One region of the Paenibacillus sp. p3-SID1389 genome, then DNA from elsewhere that is predicted to be linked to it. Evidence: a T-box and tRNA genes for the amino acid it is inferred to sense, from the RefSeq annotation. Region 1 holds a T-box; the other holds one or more tRNA genes.

Evidence for each region. The T-box of region 1 lies ahead of M3G15_RS02905 (arginine--tRNA ligase). A T-box ahead of a tRNA ligase gene usually reads a tRNA of that ligase, here a tRNA-Arg.
Region 2: it has a tRNA-Arg gene. The T-box ahead of M3G15_RS02905 (arginine--tRNA ligase) is inferred to sense a tRNA for this amino acid. The anticodon was not compared.

What each region holds. Positions count from the first base shown of each region.
Region 1 covers NZ_JALXVO010000004.1:36,973-43,019, reverse strand. The annotation lists gene M3G15_RS02920 (transcriptional regulator) at 1-615, opposite strand, end outside; gene M3G15_RS02915 (Ger(x)C family spore germination protein) at 824-1,147, opposite strand; partial or broken gene M3G15_RS02910 (spore germination protein) at 1,168-2,491, opposite strand; T-box leader at 2,486-2,707, shown strand; gene M3G15_RS02905 (arginine--tRNA ligase) at 2,751-4,616, shown strand; gene M3G15_RS02900 (hypothetical protein) at 4,712-4,969, opposite strand; gene M3G15_RS02895 (hypothetical protein) at 4,945-5,445, opposite strand; gene M3G15_RS02890 (hypothetical protein) at 5,442-5,624, opposite strand; partial or broken gene M3G15_RS02885 (ATP-binding cassette domain-containing protein) at 5,631-6,047, opposite strand, start outside.
Region 2 covers NZ_JALXVO010000009.1:8,761-14,807, reverse strand. The annotation lists gene asnB (asparagine synthase (glutamine-hydrolyzing)) at 1-1,670, opposite strand, end outside; gene M3G15_RS05675 (hypothetical protein) at 1,841-2,155, shown strand; gene M3G15_RS05670 (hypothetical protein) at 2,190-2,540, shown strand; tRNA gene M3G15_RS05665 (tRNA-Arg) at 2,633-2,706, shown strand; tRNA gene M3G15_RS05660 (tRNA-Gly) at 3,244-3,317, opposite strand; gene M3G15_RS05655 (glutathione peroxidase) at 3,683-4,183, opposite strand; gene M3G15_RS05650 (thioredoxin family protein) at 4,188-4,769, opposite strand; gene M3G15_RS05645 (ABC transporter ATP-binding protein) at 5,297-6,047, shown strand, end outside.

The DNA.
Region 1 (6,047 bases):
TCTCCCGCCTACGACCTCCAGCAACTTTCGGTTGTGCATAGCATGTAGAATTGCTCGTGTATGCTGCTTGGATAGACTGAGATGATCCGCGAGCTCTGCCGGCGTAAAGGGGCGCATCAGTCGTCTGGCAAACCTTAGGGTTTCCGCTTCGGCCCAATGAAGGTTAGAAGGTACGGCGTTGGACAGGAACTTACCAACAAAGGATAAGACCAGCTGCTTGCAAACTCCCGGGTCTTCCCGAATGGATAGATAGGCAATCGGTAGGAACAACCAATCGTCTAACGCCAGCAGAGCTTGCTTCATACACAAATCCTTAAACCGCCCGGCCTCGATATCCCGAGCATGGCTTCGATAATCCTGAATCTCGATACATCCTTTGGCGTTGCCCGGTCGATAGGCCAAATCGAGGTAGCGGAAGCCATTATTAAAGTCGCGAACCTCATACTCAGGATAGAGATCATTGAGGTTTCCAATGGCGGGATACCAAATGTACCGCAGAAAATCCGTTGTGCCCCGGCTTAATCCCTTTTTGAGAAACTCCTTTCTTCTTGGGTTGGTCTCCTCGTCGATCTGCCGTTCCAGCCACTCCAAGTAAACATCATCGAACTCACTCATCATGCACACTCCCTTTCCGAGTCAATAAAAAAAACCGCCCCGTTCCCCCTTGCTCCAAGAGCAAGTCAGATCGAAGCGGTATGTGCTTCATACCGAAACATTCATTATGAAAAATAATGTATCATAAGACATATCTTCAAGCAAGTCGTTGCCCGAATTCATCTCGCAGCATGTCCATGCAAAGACATCTTCACCAAATACCGTGGCCTCATCCAGGAATAAAATTTGCAGATGGGACATATACAATTTCCGCGACGACATGCCCACCGTTTTTTCGCACAGCTTCACTAATGGAATCGGCATGTACCGAGAATACGAACGTAGGCGTACGCTCGCTCGATTGCTTCCGCGACATCTGATTTGGATTCACGACCTGGAAGCTGACCTCGTAAAGGTCATCCGCTTTATCGATCCCCATGGCTAGCACGATCGAAAGTTCATTTAATTCATTGCGGTTCCAATAACCTGACAGCAGCAGGATCATCGCGAGGGATATGGGGACAAGAACAAATCGCTTTACCTGTCGGTACACAGGGATCATCTCCTTGATTTCTACGGTCCTTTAGCTCCAGGTTGGTAGGGAAAGCGGAGGATGGCATCCGATTGCTTCCGTGCCTTGTAGGGAGCGACGGGCGATAAATAAGGAACGCCAAAGGAGTGGAGCCCGCTTAAATACACGACAAGCACAATAAAAGCGACGGTCAGCCCATAAATCCCCAGGGTTGAAGCAATCGCCATGAACCCGAAACGCAGCATCCGGATCGGGATCGACATGGAATAGAACGGAATGGCGAAACTGGATATGGCCGTAATCGCTACGACAACCACCATAACGGTAGAGACGATGCCCGCTTCGACCGCCGCTTGTCCTATGACGATAGAACCCACGATGGACACAGCTTGACCAATCGTTCTCGGTATCCGCAGCCCGGCTTCCCGCAAAATCTCAAAAACGACTTCCATGATCAACGCTTCAAGGAAAGCTGGAAAAGGGCCCCCTTCACGTTGGGCCATTAAGCTCAATAACAATACCGTCGGAATTAAGATACGACTGATAATTATCCTCGGCGGACTGAAGAAAGTCGACGAATAAGGTTGGGGCAAGGAGAACGAATGGCGTTCCGTCAATAAAGATGGCAATTCGGCCTTCCATTACGCCCGCTGCGATCGTATCTGGACGATCGGTGTTGTACAGCATAGGAAAAATCGTAAGCTGGTTATCCTGATTCAGAACTTCTTCATCCTTCACCCTATGACGTACTAAGGAAGTGTTCGTACTTATCGCCTCCGTGAATGCGTCCTGAGGCCCCCGATTATTTGGATAGGCCTTCGATTCGGCAATCGCGCGTTCCTCTAACCCGGGAATTGAGACAATCAAACCATCCATATACCCATCGATCAGGATCAGCGCACCGCCAGACAACAATCCGTTGCACGCATCCTCATAGGTGGTCACTGAGCTAACGCCGCCGACGTTGACGACCTTGTCCTTAACCTGAGTTGGCGTCATCTCCCCGTCTGAGGAGGTCTTCAGAATCGGGCGAATCACATCCTGTTGCAAGAGTTGATTGTCGATAAGTCCTTCGATGTAAACGATAGCGAGTTGCGTACAGTCCGCCGGCAAAAGCTGACGGAACACGACATCCGAACTGTTCCCGAGAAGCTCGCGAAGACCTTCCAGGTTTTGCTGCAGTTGTTTCGATAAACTCGTCCGGTTGTTGCATGTCGCTAGCCCCTTTGTTCTGATGGAAGTAGTAAGAGTATGACCAAAATTTTCTTCTCCTACTCTAGAAGTCGGGCTCGTGGGTTGATATTGGGGAAGTCCAGGATTGACATTCCAAATTAAGCGGATATAATAATACAAAATATCCCACATTCGACGATTGGGAGAGTAGCTGGCTGTTCTAGTCCAAGCGAGCCGGGAGGGTGGAAACCGGTACAGGGCTTCCAGTGAAACGGACCCATGAGAATGGTTGCTGAACGTGAGTCGAGTAAGCAGCCACGGCCCAAGACCGTTATCCTTCAGAGTGGTTAAACATGAAGTTTAACAACAAGAGTGGTACCGCGAGCGCGTAATGCCTTCGTCTCTTTGATGAGATGAAGGCTTATTTTTTTGCCAGGGAGGAGTGGATTTTATGATCAGCAGTTGGATGAAAAAATATCTTGAATTGTCCGTACGACAAGTCCTTTCAAGGCTTGGCCACAGCACCGAGGAGCTCCCGGACATTGTGATCGAGCGGCCCGCCCGTGCGGAACACGGGGATTATTCGACCAACATCGCGATGCAGCTGGCCAAAACGCTGCGTCAACCACCGCTGCATATTGCCGCACAACTGAAGAATGAATTGGAACAAACCGGCCGGATGGAGGGGCTATTCCACCAGATCGAAACCGCGCCGCCGGGCTTTCTGAACTTCCGCCTGGATTGGAACGAATGGGCCCGCAAGGATTTTCAACTTCCGCGGGCAGTTCGCGAAAAGGTCGTGATCGAACATACTTCCATCAATCCGAACAAATCCGCTCATATCGGTCATCTAAGAAACGCCTGTATCGGCGACTCGCTGGCGCGGCTGCTCAAGAGGGCCGGATACCAAATCGAAGTGCATAATTACATCGACGATCTGGGTAATCAGTTGGCAGACACCGTCGTTGGGTTGCTGAATGTGGATCATCAGGCTGCCCACGTGAGATTCGGCGATTTCTGTTGGGACATCTATTCCCGGGTTAACAAGGAATACGATGATCAACCGTCGCTGTTGGAGCAGAGAACGAAGGTGCTGCAGGCGCTGGAAGCTGGAGACGGGAACCTGGCTTGGGTTGGCTTGCTTACGGCAGAGCGTATCGTGCGGGAGCATCTGGAGGAAATGAAGGCGTTTGGGATTGATTATGATTTGTTGGTCTGGGAGAGCAACATTGTCCGGCAAGGGTTCTGGGACACGGCCTTCCGTTTGTTGCAGCAGACCGCACTCTTCCATAAGGAAACGTCCGGTAAGCTGGAGGGCTGCTGGGTCCTGAAGCAACCTGCAGCAGAAGATGTGGAGTCTGAAGCCGAGCATCAGGCCGATAAGGTGCTCGTTCGGTCCAACGGAATTTTGACGTATACGGCCAAGGATATCGCCTATCATCTTTGGAAGTTCGGTTTGCTGGGGAACGATTTCAGGTACAAACCGTTTGCAGATGGGCTCTGGACAACCAGTGCAGAAGGTGTCGCCGCCGATTACGGCAAGGCAGATCTCGTCGTCAACGTGATCGACCACAGGCAAGCGTATCCGCAGGCGATGGTGAAGCAAGCGCTGGAGGCGTTAGGCTTCACAGCCCAAGCGGAGAAGCTGCGCCACGTCGGTTACGGCGTCGTATCGCTAAGCCCTGGCGCAGCCCGGGAGCTTGGCCTCGACACCTCGGACGGCAAAGCCTCGTACGCTATGTCCGGCAGACAAGGGATCGGCATCAAAGTGTCCGATTTGCTGGACCTTATGGAAGCGCAAATCGAAGCCAAGCGGTCCGATTCCGAAGGGTTGTCCAGCCGGCTGATCGCAGCAGCGGCGATCCGTTATTATCTGCTGCGATTCGCCTTGCCGACTGAAGTAGTATTCGACATTCAGCAGGCCACGGAAACCACCGGCAACACCGGCGTTTATCTGATGTACGCGCATGCCCGGGCCGCCAGCATCTTAGCCAAAGCCCAAGCCGACGGGCTCCCTCGGATGGAGTCGCTGCCGGAGGACATCGCACCGCAGGAACGTGCCGAACACGCCCTGCTGAGGCAAATCGCAGCATGGCCGGATACGCTGAGCACTGCGTGTGAGGAACTTTCTCCTACACCGATCTGCCATTTCGCGTATGAGCTCGCCACCTTGTTTAATCATTTTTATACCGCCTGTCCGATCCTAAAAGCCGAGCCCGAGCGGCAACCCTACCGTCTGTGGCTTACTGCGAAATTTAAGGAGACCATCGCGGAGGCGCTGGATGTCATCGGATTGCCGGCTCCGGATCGCATGTAAGCAAGGCAAGTGTTTCGCCAAGCAAAAAAGAGGCGCGACCGGATCAACCGGCCGCGCCTCTTGCATGGGCGTTCTAACCGCCACTCGTGCAACGATCAAACGTTTAGTTCTCTTTTGCGATAAGCCGCATAAGTGACAACAACCAGCACCGCCACCAGGAGGAGGGATAGCGCGACAATCCCCGCATGAAGGCCTTCTCCGTTTAAGATACGCTCATAGCTGAAGTATTTGAAGGGAGAGAGCACGTTCAGTGCGTTTAGCTGATCTGTCAAGTCCGTAAGTTTGGAAATCGCAAAGCTTCCCAGCAGGACCGCGTGAATCGCGACCGTCAGCTCAATATACAAAAACAGCATGGCAAAAAATCCACTGATCTGCGTGACTTCAAAAGAGCCGAATACTTGCTCATTCCGCTGACAACTAGCAAGAACATGCATACGCTCCGGATGATCAAGCCTCTAAGGTAGGCCTTAAGTGCGAAATATTTGAAGGGCGAGATGAAGCGGATCATCTCTTTGTCCTCCCCGCTTGCGAGCAAGGCGCCGATCAGATACAATCCGATGACCACGCCCAGCGATAACGGAAGGACGCTCCGGAGTTTGGCAAAAAACACGGACGACGCCATACCAATCGTCAAAAACATCAACTGAACAAAAAATAACGTCATATGGATCAGCAGAAACAGCTTTTGGCTGAAATCCTCCGTTTTGACTCCGTTTGCGATGAGAAACGCTGTTGCATAGAAGACGATATTCGTCGCGATCAGGAGGAGCATCGCAGCCAGCAGCTTGGAGCTGACGATCTTGGCCCGCGGTAATCCTATCCAAATCAATGCCTAACATCGCTTGAACGGATTCCGGATAACTGCCAAAGCAGCTTTTTGAAATCTTCGGCATCGCTCGCTAAGCTGGGATAAATCGATAAGTAGAGGGCGGCCAAGGCGATCATCTCCAAGGTCCAGACGAAGGCCGATTTCCTCAGCGACTTCAACTCATGCATGACCATATTCATGACGGCCTACTCCTCCTTCACGTAGTAATGCAGGAAGATTTCCTCCAGATCGGGCTCCACAATCGAGATGTTGATTAAATCAACGGTAGCGATTCGTTGCAGCAAACGCGTTTAGGCTGCCTTTAAACATGAAGCTGGCCGAAGATCCCCTCAGTTCAAGGTTGCTGACGCCATCCAGCTTCTTAAAGGCGGCCGGATCGATGTCGGACTTGGCTTCCAGGCTGACTTTCTTGTAGCTGTTATCCTGCAAGTCGCTCATCTTCTCCTGCTTGATGATCCGCCCTCCTTAATGAAGGCGACACGGCTGCACATCTTCTGGACTTCGCTCAGAATATGGGACGAGAAAAACACGGTCGCCCCTTTCCGGTGCTCCTCCGCAATCAGCTCGAAGAAGGTCTGCTGCATCAGTGGATCCAGGCCGCT
Region 2 (6,047 bases), on a different contig from region 1:
GGGTCGTCGAGAATCTTCAGCATTTGATCGCGGACAGCCGTCAGGTAGTTCGGATTATGCGTTTTGGGATACGGGCTTTTTTTGCGGTAGAGAACGTCTTCAGGCAGAATGCCTTCCAGCGCTTTGCGCAAAATCCCTTTCTCCCGGTTCCCGGTCGTTTTGATCTCCCATGGGATGTTCCAGACGTACTGCACCAGACGGTGATCGCAATAAGGCACGCGGACCTCCAATCCTGCCGCCATACTCATGCGATCTTTGCGGTCCAGCAGCGTTGGCATGAACCGGGTGATGTTCAGGTACGACATGACGCGCATCCGAGCCCGCTCACCTTTTTCCCCTTCCAGCTTCGGTGTCTCTGCGACCGCTTCGCTGTAACGATCGGCGATGTATTGTTCCGGTTTGATCCACTCGCGGATTTCCGGTGACAACAGATCTGCGCGCAGCCCGGTTGCCACCGACCACGGAAACGTTCCTGAATTGAGGAGCTCCTCGCGGTGGAACCATGGATAACCGCCAAAGACTTCGTCTGCGGCTTCGCCGGAGATGGCGACGGTGGCTCCTTTTTTGATCTCCCGGCAAAAAAGCAACAATGAGGCGTCCACATCTGCCATGCCTGGCAAATCGCGGGCAATCGTCGAGTCGGGCAGCGCCGCAACCAGTTCAGGCGTATCGAACTTGATTGCGTGATGGGCGGTCTGCAGTTCCTCGACCATCCGCTGGATCCACGGGCCGTCCGCACCAGGCTGATAGCTGTGGGCTTGGAAATGCTTGTCGTTGTCGACATAATCGATCGAATACGTGTTAACTTGACCTTGGCCGGTCCGCTTGTAATAATCGACGGCCAGTGCGGTTAATGCGCTGGAGTCCAGACCGCCGGACAGCAAGGTGCACACCGGCACGTCGGAAATGAGCTGGCGCTCCATCGTGTCCTGCAGCAGCTGGCGAATCGTTGCGGCCGTTTCCTCCACATTGTCCGTATGCGGCTCGGCTCCCAGCTTCCAGTAAGCGTATTTGCGCTGTCCATTGCGGTTGAAGATCATGACGTGGCCTGGACGCAGTTCTTTTAGATCCTTGTACACGCCATGGCCCGGCGTTCTCGCTGGACCGATGACAAAAATTTCGGCAAGACCTTCGGGCCCGACGACGGGCTCAACCTTCGGATGGCGTAAGATTGCTTTAGGCTCGGAACCGAAGATCAACGTACCGTCAATTTCACTGTAGAACAACGGTTTGACGCCAAGGCGATCCCGGGCAAAAAAGACATGCTCCCGAACGCTGTCCCAAATGGCAAACGCAAAAATCCCATTCAGCCGGTAGACGCAATCCGGTCCCCATTCGATATACGATTGCAGCAACACCTCCGTATCACAGTTGGTTCGGAACGTTCGGCCTCTCCGCTGCAGTTCAGCTTTCAGCTCCAGTGCGTTATAAATTTCCCCATTATATACAATCGTGAATACCGCATCTTCCTCATGAATAATCATCGGCTGTGCCCCGTTCTCGGGGTCCATGACGCTGAGGCGACGATGTCCGAAGGCACACGGGCCGGAAATCCAAGTTCCCTGGGCATCCGGTCCCCGTTTTTCCAGACAGGACGTCATGGATAACACCAGATCCGATTCTTTCGTCAAGTCCCGGTTCCATTCGATAAAGCCGGTTATTCCGCACATTTTTGCTATCTCCTCTCCGCATTGCTTTACAGTCCCCGCTTGCCGACCGGGTGAAAAGTATTAACAAATTATGCCGAACGAGGGCATAAAATGTCTGTCCATTATGGAAAACTATGGCGTGGAGGCAGTATAGCGCGAGGTGAAGCAAGGCATAAGAAGGAGGGTTAACCATGGAAAAAAGGACTTATTACGTTTCGGTTCAAGGGCGATCGCTCCTTGAGGATCCCGGCGCTGCAGCGTACGAGTGGGAGATTCAAGCCACCCGGGAGGAGGCGGATCACCTGAGTCATATGCTCGAGCATTTAGGGGAGAAGGAGGAGAACGGGGTTATGGCTTTTACCTATCCTTGGCCGGATACGCCGGAAGACGAGGTCAACCGCAGCTACGAAAGTTATCTGAACGCGTTGTATCGTGAAATTTACCGGCTGGGCACGGCGGAAACGCGGGCGCAAATGGAGCGCTCCGGTTTTGCAGCACAGCTGTAGCTGTTTGGATGTCCATCGGAAAGGAGCGACGCCTGTGACGTATTATATCAAGGACGCGGAATATCGGCGGATGGATGAGCACCAAGGGCGACCCTGTGCCGTGATCCAGGTGTATCCGGGCGCGGTGGGAGACCCCGAGCTTTTTGTATATGTGGCGCGTGCTGCGGACGGGAAAGGGTATGAAATCATCCGGATGATCCGCAGCGAGGCGAACTTGGAGATCGACTGGTACGATAATAATCTGCATCAGGCGTTCTCTGAGGTGGCGGAGGAGCGGTTTGGGGATCGGGGCTGGCCGGAGCCGGAAGCTCAGCGGAAGGAGTTCCTGCAGAATCTGCTCGCGAATGAGCAGATCGTCGCCCGATTGGAGCAGTTGCCCCATTGAGGGAGGAATCACCAAATTTATGCCAAAAACGCTTTGAAAAACAAAAAGGATGCGCTATAATAATTAACGCATCCTTTTTTTTATAACGACGTGTCCCAGTAGCTCAGCTGGATAGAGCAACGGCCTTCTAAGCCGTCGGTCGGGGGTTCGAATCCCTCCTGGGACGTGACGAAAGAGCACCCTTTGGGGCGCTCTTTTTGCTATAGTCCCAGGTTGGGCGAGAACCCCCGGTGGGTTCGTCGGAGCGAGACCGCCCGCGCAAGCGGGCGGAGGAGCGGAGTCTCGAGCGAAGCGAGAGTACCCCTCCTGGGACGTGACGAAAGAGCACCCTTTGGGGTGCTCTTTTTGCTATAGTCCCAGGTTGGGCGAGAACCCCCACAATCAACTAACTGGATTTTCTACCGCTATTTTGGCCGTTTTTGGACAAAACCGAAGAATTAGAGGTAAATCCTACTGTTAATTTTGTTCAAAAATGCCCCTGAGCGGGAAATCAGCAAAAATAACAGTAGAATTTCCAGTTAGTAGCTTGCACGTGAGAAAAAATCAAATATTAACGGTAAGTTTTCCAGTTAATTCATCTCGACCCTGGCTCAGGGGAAGTCAAATAAAGAACTCGCCCCCAAATGTGGTAAGATCCGCATCTTCCAGATAAAATCAAAAAAACCCTTTGTTAATCAAAGGGCTAGAGGTTAAAAAAAGGTTATGGAGCGGGTGAAGGGAATCGAACCCTCGCCTCAAGCTTGGGAAGCTGGCGTTCTACCATTGAACTACACCCGCAAGAGCTAAGCAAGAAATATTATAACGCCAACGCAGACAAGAATCAAGCCCCGCCATTAATTACCGGTCGGGGCGTTTCGATTTACTTTACGATGATGCTTCGGATGCAGCCATCCCTCTCACGATCTGCGCAGGTTTCAAGGGCAGCGCCTGCCCGTCGATCGACAGGATTTCGAGCGATGGCGGCGATCGGTGGATTCAGAGAATAACGAAAAGGCTCAGTTCTTCTAGTGGTTAGCATAAATAAGATTATAGCGAAAATTGTCGATCAGAACGAAGTTTTTTTATGCGGAGAGACTGCGTAAAAAAACGCCGGAGTATTAAGTTTCCGGCGGCTTTGGCGGTATGGGCGTTAGGGCTTGAGATTAACGGCCTGCCGCCGAACTAGACAGCAGCGCTTGAAGGTCCGGCTCAATCTCAGCGGGTTCGGTGCGAGCCGCATACCGCTTGACGATCTCGCCGTCTCGCCCAACCAGGAACTTCACGAAGTTCCATTCGATATCCCCCGTATCGTAAGGTTCTGGCGTATGCTCCCGCAGATAACGGTATAACGGGTGGGCGTGCTCCCCGTTTACGTCGATTTTGGCGAAGAGCGGAAAAGTGACTTGATAATTCGTTTCACAGAAAGCCTTAATCTCTGCTTCCGTCCCAGGCTCTTGCTCGGCGAATTGATTGCAGGGGAACCCAAGAACGGAGAAGCCTTGGTCCTTGTACTTGCTGTACAGTTGCTGCAGCCCCGCATAATGCGGTGTCAACCCGCATGCACTGGCGGTATTGACGATGAGCAGCACTTGTCCCCGATATGGCGCGAGCGTCGTGGTTTCACCCGTAATCGTACGGACTTCAAAATCGTAAAGGCGGCTCATCGGCTTACACCAAATCGCAGGCGTCCGCTGGCATCCAGTGAGCGTCCTGCCCTTCCCATTTCACATTGCAGCCGATCGGATTCGTTAGCGGAATCGAAATTTCGCGCCCGGTGGTGAGCTCCTCCAACACCCGATCCAGATCGTTAACCGTCATTTTGCTCGTGTCGCGCGGGTTATCGACGCCGCGTCCCGTATAGACGAGCTTGCGGTCGGCATCAAAGACGAAGAAATGCGGCGTGCGCAGCGCACCATAGTCTTTCGCTGCCGTTTGTTCCTTATCCCGCAAATACACCCAAGGGAATCGATGCTGCTCCATCCGTTTGACCATGTGCTCGAAAGAATCTTCCGGATGGGTGTTTTCGCTGTTCGAGTTAATCCCTACAAATACGACTCCCCGATCCTTGAACTTCTCCGCCGTTTGCCGGGTGACTTCATCAGAGCCAAGCACATAAGGACAGTGATTGCAAGTAAAAAACACGACGAGCACCTTGGCCAAAGCAAAAGATTCCAAAGAGTAGGTCTGGCCATCCGTAGCCGGCAGGTTAAAGTTTGGTGCCGGACTTCCCAAAGTTAACGTGAAACTCATCACCATCACCTCTCACATGAATAGATAACGTTTACTTCCATTCTACCTTAAATGTTCCGATAATCTCAAATTTTATAAATTGCCTACCAAACAGCTGTCATAGACATGACATTCTGAAATTTTCTATTGTCTATTCTGTGAAAATGCTGTAAAGTAGCTTATCAAATAAGCCATTAATTTTATGTCAGTTAACTTAACACTCCAATTGACCATAGTTCGATAAATCGCCACTTTTAGCGAAATTACGGCAGAGAAAAATGTGATTTACCGTATATCGCTTCATTGACCTCTTCTGCTTAGGCTTCTGCTTTACCTGATTGCTGTGCGGAAGCGAGAATGTACATTCGTCCGCGTTGTAGAGACAATTCGAAGGTCGAGTGCCGCAACTAACATAGAGATAGAGGGCACTGCTGCATCTTTACGCTTTAGGAAATTACAGCACGACAGATCGATTGTACATTTGTCTATTACTGACGGACATTGTCGAATTGCGAGATTCCATTTTTACGGGAAAAGAGGCTGTAAACATGATTCAACCCATTTTGCAGATTAAGGATTTGCACACCCACTTTTTTACCGACCGAGGCGAAATCCCTGCGGTGGACGGCGTGAACCTGTATGTGAATCCCGGCGAGGTGCTTGGCGTCGTTGGCGAATCCGGCTGCGGCAAAAGCGTTACCTCCTTGTCGATCTTGAAGCTGATCCCTCAGCCGCCTGGCAAAATTACGGGAGGGTCGATCGAGTTTAAGGGGAAGGACATTGTTCCGATGAAGGAGCGGGAAATGCGAGCGATTCGCGGGAACTCGATTTCCATGATTTTTCAGGAGCCGATGACGTCGCTGAATCCGCTGTTTACCGTCGGCCAACAAATTGGGGAGACGGTTCGGCTGCACCGGGGGCTCAGCAAGAAGCAAGCACGGGAACATACCATCGACATGCTGAAAAAGGTTGGCATTCCTCGGCCGGAGGCCATCATCGATGAATATCCGCATCAACTCTCCGGCGGGATGAGACAACGGGTGATGATCGCGATGGCGATCTCCTGTAATCCGGAGTTGCTGATCGCTGACGAACCAACTACAGCACTCGACGTGACCATCCAGGCACAGATCCTCGATTTGATCCGGCGCTTGAATGAGGAGAACGGTACGGCCGTAATGATGATCACGCATGACCTTGGGGTCGTTGCCGAGATGTGCCACCGGGTAGCTGTGATGTATGCCGGCAAAGTGGTGGAGGAGGGCCCTGTGCGGGATATTTTTAAAAATCCGCTGCATC